2 linked regions of the Aureimonas sp. SA4125 genome follow. The protein of the gene in region 2 interacts with the protein of the main gene of each other region in a pairwise test. Links are inferred from orthologs where the notes say so. Each region holds a gene or a part of one and is shown on either strand. Other genes may lie near its edges. The genes, in order: def and Sa4125_RS21410.

The links.
Region 1: the proteins of Sa4125_RS21410 (region 2) and def interact in binary tests that used the Escherichia coli proteins (3 or more experiments, as listed by UniProt). The link is inferred for Aureimonas sp. SA4125 from one-to-one orthologs.

What each region holds. Positions count from the first base shown.
Region 1 is NZ_AP025032.1:227,800-230,809, reverse strand. The notes cover bases 73-2,766. They hold def (peptide deformylase), read right to left. Parts: upstream 1,828-2,766; coding sequence 1,318-1,827; downstream 73-1,317. Other genes in these bases: rmuC (DNA recombination protein RmuC), read left to right, coding at 1,937-2,766; fmt (methionyl-tRNA formyltransferase), read right to left, coding at 333-1,301; truA (tRNA pseudouridine(38-40) synthase TruA), read right to left, coding at 73-93. Also shown: more of truA, read right to left, coding at 1-72; more of rmuC, read left to right, coding at 2,767-3,010. UniProt on the Escherichia coli protein: Removes the formyl group from the N-terminal Met of newly synthesized proteins. Requires at least a dipeptide for an efficient rate of reaction. N-terminal L-methionine is a prerequisite for activity but the enzyme has broad specificity at other positions.
Region 2 is NZ_AP025032.1:4,525,068-4,528,179, forward strand. The notes cover bases 274-3,069. They hold Sa4125_RS21410 (aspartate-semialdehyde dehydrogenase), read right to left. Parts: upstream 2,290-3,069; coding sequence 1,258-2,289; downstream 274-1,257. Other genes in these bases: Sa4125_RS21405 (esterase-like activity of phytase family protein), read left to right, coding at 274-1,168; Sa4125_RS21415 (DUF4142 domain-containing protein), read left to right, coding at 2,900-3,069. Also shown: more of Sa4125_RS21405, read left to right, coding at 89-273; more of Sa4125_RS21415, read left to right, coding at 3,070-3,112.

The sequences.
Region 1 (3,010 bases), 4.3 Mb from region 2 along the record:
GATGGCTTCCTGCACGGAATAGCCGTTCTTCTGGCGCTGCCAGCCGACATAGCGCTTGCCGTCATATTCAATCGTCAGTTTATATCGGGGCATTTTCCAAGGGAGGCTGCTGTGGCTTTAGTGAAAACTTTTCGACACTTGCCAATGGAACGGAATTCTCTCCATTCGGAGATTGAGGCGAGCTATACAACGTTTGAGCGCGATGGACGCGTATTCGTTCAGATCAACTCGTATGGCAGAGCCGATCGCGAAAATCCGGGCAAGCTTAGCCAGTCCATTCAGCTTGATCGCCAAGGGGCTGAAAATCTAGTTTCCATCCTGCAGCAGGCATTTCACCTTAAGCCGTTCACTACAGCGCCTGCGGCTAGCGGCGCACCGCGCAGCAGCGTCTCGGCCGTCATCGGCTTGCCGCCGGCGCGCTGCAGGTCGAGGAGCTTGAGCGCGCCCGTGCCGGCAGCGACGGTGAACGCGTCGTCGAGGAGTTCGCCCGGAACCGCCCCGCCCCTGCCCTCGGCCGCCACGGCGCGCAGAATTTTCACGCGCTCCGGGCCGGTGCCGAAGTCGACCATCGTCCAGGCGCCGGGGAAGGGCGAAAAGGCGTTGATCCGGCGCGCGATCGCGGCACCGTCGCCGCCGAAGTCGATGTGCGCTTCGGCCTTGTCGATCTTTTTCGCATAGATCGGTGTGCGGCCGGTGCGGGTGGCAAGGTCCGCCTGGTCCTCGAAGGCAAGCTTCCCGGCCTCAAGCTGCGCCAGCGCCTCCACCATGGCGCTTGCCGAGATCTGCGACAGACGATCCTGCAACTCGCCGGCCGTCTCCGACGCGCCGATCGCGACTTCCCTCGTGATCGCCACCGGCCCGGTGTCGAGCCCGGCTTCCATACGCATGACCATCATGCCGGTGGTCGCATCCCCCGCCTCGATCGCCCGCTGGATCGGGGCAGCGCCGCGCCAGCGCGGCAGCAGCGAGGCGTGACCGTTGAGACAGAAATGCCGGGGAGTGTCGAGCGCTGCCTGCGGCAACAATAGGCCATAGGCGACGACGACCGCGACATCGGCATCGAGCGCCCGCAGAGCATCGATCGCCGCCGGGTCTCTCAGCGACAGCGGCGAGCGGATCTCGAGGCCCAGGCGCTCGGCCTCGGCCTGCACCGGCGAAGGCGTCAGCGTCAGGCCGCGGCGACCGGCGGCGCGCGGCGGCTGGGTATAGACGCACACGACTTGGTGGCCTGCGGCGACGACGGCGGAAAGGGTCGGCACCGAAAAGGCCGGCGTGCCCATGAAGACGATTTTCAGCGCCATGGCCGCGCTCCCGCGCTCAGGCTCTGCGGGCGATCTTGGTGAACTTCTTCACCACCATCTCCCGCTTCAGCTTGGAGATGTGGTCGATGAACAGGACACCGTCGAGATGGTCGATCTCGTGCTGCAGGCAGGTCGCCAGCAGCCCGCTCGCCTCTTCCTCGTGAATTTTCCCGTCGAGACCGAGAAAACGCACCGTCACCGTCGCCGGGCGCTCGACCTCGGCATAGTAGTCCGGGATCGACAGGCATCCCTCTTCGTAGACCGACCGCGCGTCGGAACGGGTGAGGATTTCCGGGTTCAGGAAGACGCGCGGCGCCTTCTCGTCGTCCTCGCCGGAAAGGTCGATCGTCAGCATGCGCAGTGGCTCGCCGACCTGGATCGCCGCAAGGCCGATGCCCGGCGCATCGTACATCGTCTCCAGCATGTCGTCGGCAAGTTGCCGGACGGCGGCGTCGACCGTCGCCACGGGGGCGGAGACCTTGCGCAGCAGCAGGTCGGGCAGGATGATAAGCGGCTTGATCGTCATCGTCGTGACGTAATGCCTGCGGGCGCGACGGTCAATCTCGCTGTGCCGGCATCACAACTGTTCTTGTTTTGATCTTCCTTTTCGAACCCGGTCGCGCTAACATCTCGAGATGAGCCTCGACTCCCTCCTCACTCTCTTGGACGTCCCCCTCTTCACCGTCGCCGGCCGCTCAGTCGGCCTCGGCACGACGCTTCTAGCCGGTGCGTTGGTGGTGGCGCTGGGCCTTGTCTGGCGCGGGCGCGGGTCCGGCCACGAGGCCGAAAGGCTGGACGCGATCCTGCAGGCGCAGGCCGAGGTCAACGGCCGGATGCAGAGCATGGCGGAGATCTTCGCGGCCCGGCAGGGCGACATGACGCGCACGCTCGCCGAAAGGCTCGACGGCATGTCGTCGCGCGTCGGCCAGTCTATCGCCGCGACGACGAAGGAAACGCAGGAAAGCTTGTCGGGTCTGGCCGAGCGGCTGGCCGTGATCGACCGGGCGCAGGGACGGATCGTCGACCTCGCCGGCGAAGTCGTGCGGCTGCAGGACATCCTCTCCAACAAGCAGACCCGCGGCGCCTTCGGCCAGGGGCGGATGGAGGCGATCGTGATGGATGGGCTGCCCACCGGCGCCTATTCCTTCCAGGCGACGCTGTCGAACGGCAAGCGACCGGACTGCCTCATCACCATGCCGAATGGCGCGCCATCGCTGGCCATCGACGCGAAATTTCCGCTCGAGTCCTGGAGCGCCTTCCGCGAAGCCGAGGACGAGGCGCACCGGCTGTTTTCGGCGCAGCGCCTGCGCCGGGACATGGATGTCCATGTGAAGGCGATCGCGGAAAAGTATCTCCTGCCCGGCGAGACGCAGGATACCGCCTTTCTGTTCGTGCCATCGGAATCGATCTTCGGCGAGTTGCACGAGCATTTCGCCGACATCGTGCAGAAGGCACACCGCGCGCGCGTGGTGATCGTCTCGCCGTCACTGCTGATGCTCTCGATCCAGGTTGTGCAGGCCATCCTGCGCGATACGCGGATGCGCCAGGAAGCCGGCGAAATCCAGAAGGAGGTGCGGCTCCTGACCGAGGATCTCGGGCGCCTCGACGCCCGGGTCGCGGCGTTGAAGACCCACTTTTCCCAGGCCGGCCGCGATGTCGACCAGATCCTTGTCTCGACCGAAAAGCTCCTGAAGCGCGGCGAACGGATC
Region 2 (3,112 bases):
ATCTTGTCGCGGCAACAGGGTAGGACCGATGAGGTGGAACGCCCCACACCCGCCGACCGCCGATCTCGCCGCCTTTCGGAGATGCCGCATGCGCCTTGCTCTTCTGTCCCTCGCCCTCCTCTGCAGCGTCGCCGCCCCTGCCGCGGACATCGCGGTCCCGCCGGCGCCGGTCTATCGCGGCCAGATCGTCCTGCCGACGGGGCTGAAGGTCGCCGGCGCCGAGTTCGGCGGCATTTCGGGTCTCGACTACGATCCGGCCGCGGACGTCTTCTATGCCATTTCCGACGACCGCTCGGAAAAGGCCCCCGCGCGGTTCTATGCCCTGAAGATGGCCCTCGGCACCGATGGGATCAGCGGCCTCGACATCGCCGAAAGCCACGTGCTTCTCGCCCTCAACGGCAAGCCCTTCGCTCCCCGCACCGTCGATCCCGAGGCCGTCCGCCTGGTGGATGGTCGGTTGCTCTGGGCGAGCGAAGGCGATGCGACCGGGCGACCCTCGATCACCAAATCGGATCTTTCGGGCAAGGGATTGGGCGTCTTCAAGCTGCCGGACGCCTATCTCCCGACCGAAGCGGGCGGCAGCGGCGTGCGCGGCAATCTGGGCTTCGAGGGCCTGACGCTCTCGCCGGACGGCAAGACGCTCTATGCCGCGACCGAAAGCGCGCTGATCCAGGACGGCGACAAGGCGAGCCTTACTGCCGGCAGCCCGGCGCGCCTGCTTGTCCTCGATCTCGATTCGGGCAATGCGACGGCCGAGCATGTCTACCAGACGGACAGGATTCCGAACGCGCCGACGCTGCCGGCCGGATCCGCCGACAACGGCGTCAGCGAGATCCTCGCCCTCGACGCCGACCGCCTGATCGTGGTCGAACGCTCCTATGTCGCCGGCGTCGGCAACCGCATCGCCTTTTATGTCGTCTCGCTGCCGGGAGCCGAGGACGTCTCCGGTCGCGCGACGATCGCCGGCGCCCGGCCCTTGCCCAAGGCGCTGTGGTTCAAGATCGACGAGGGCGATTTCGGCGGGCTCGACATCGACAATATCGAGGCGGCAAGCTTCGGCCCGGAAATCGGTGGAGAGCACTCGCTGGTGCTTGCCTCCGACAACAATTTCAATCGGCAGCAGATCAGCCAGTTCCTGCTTTTTACCATCCCGAAGACGGCACCGTAGGCCGCCTCACTTCGTCGCTTCGCAAAAAGAACGGCCGCGTCGCAGCGGTGCGACGCGGCCGTTCTTTTGCTTCTTCCGGGCTGGGGCCGCTATGCCGCCTTCTTGCCCTTGAGGAGACCGCGGTTGACGAGGAGCTCGGCGATCTGCACGGCGTTGAGCGCGGCGCCCTTGCGCAGATTGTCGGCGACCACCCAGATATTCAGGCCGTTCTCGAGCGTCTGGTCCTCGCGGATGCGCGAGATGAAGGTCGCGTCCTCGCCGGCGGACTCGTAGGGCGTCGTGTAGCCACCGTCCTCGTGCTTGTCGACGACGAGGCAGCCCGGCGCCTCGCGCAGGATGGCGCGCGCCTCGTCGGCGGTGATCGGGTTCTCGAACTCGATGTTCACCGCCTCGGAATGCCCGATGAAGACGGGGACGCGAACGGCGGTGCAGGTGACCTTGATCTTCGGGTCGAGGATCTTCTTGGTTTCGGCCATCACCTTCCACTCCTCCTTGGTCGAGCCGTCTTCCATGAAGACGTCGATGTGGGGAATGACGTTGAAGGCGATGCGCTTGGTGAACTTGCTGACCTCGACGGCATCGGCGACGAAGACGGCGCGGCTCTGCTTGAAGAGTTCGTCCATGCCTTCCTTGCCGGCCCCGGAGACGGACTGGTAGGTCGACACGACGACGCGCTTGATCTTGGCGTGGTCGTGCAGCGGCTTCAGCGCGACGACGAGCTGGGCGGTCGAGCAGTTCGGGTTGGCGATGATGTTCTTGCGCGAGAACATCGCCACGGCGTCGGCATTCACTTCCGGTACGATCAGCGGCACGTCCGGATCGTAGCGAAAGGCCGAGGAGTTATCGATGACGACGCAGCCGGCCGCCGCGATCTTCGGCGACCACTTCTTCGACACCTCGCCGCCGGCCGACATCAGGCAGATATCGCTCTTCGAGAAGTCGAAGGTGTCGAGGAACTGCGTCTTCAGCGTCTTGTCGCCATAGGCGACTTCGGTGCCCTGGCTGCGGCGCGAGGCGAGCGCCACGACCTCGTCGGCCGGAAAGCCGCGCTCGTCAAGAATGTTGAGGATTTCGCGCCCGACATTGCCGGTGGCGCCTACGATCGCGAGCCTGTAGCCCATCGGAACTCTCCCCTCTCCCGCGGAAAATCCTGCGCTCGATCCCACCCCCGGGGAGAGCACGGGGAGGGAAGCGTCAGATAATCGGGGTTTTGATGGTGAGCGCGATCATGTCGGCGGTATGGCGCCGGCAAAGGACAAAGTCAATCTGCGAGATTGGGCTCGCTCTCCGGGGCGGAAAACATCGACGACGACCGCGAGGCTGCAGGAGACGGCCGTCGACACGCCCCCCGCCGCGCCGCCAGGCGCGATTATGCGTCGCGTCGGCCGTCGTTGCGGCGATTCTGACTCTGGGTGAAGCGCTTGGCGATCCAGCCGACGATCAGTACCTTGAGGATCTGTTTGATCATGGGAAGTGTCCTGTTGAGGGGCTAAAGGGAATGAACGCGGGAGAGAGGCTTCCGGTTGCCGCCCATTTCACACGCCATGAGTGCCCGTTTCCTCACATGAGTGCCCGTTTCCTCAGGGGAAGTGCCGGAGCCGATTTGGCCGGGAGTCGGCCCTCCGCCCGCCGGTCCACAGACGCGGCTCGGCTTGACCCAGCGGAACATTTGCGACCTCGGGCCGTTGCGGACGAAACAATTTCGCAAGGTTCGCAAGGGAGGACACCCGAATGTCTCGCGCCAAGGTTGCCGCGCTCGCGGCGTCGCTGATTCTCGTTTCGCCGGCTTTTGCCCAGTCGCAGTCGGACTCGTCCGTTCCGACGATCCCCGAATCCCAGATCGAGCCCCGCAAGGTGGCGACCACCTTCGAATTCGTGGCGACGGCAAGCTCCGGCAACGCCTTCGAGATCGAGGCGGCGACGATGGCCTTGGAAAGGGCGACG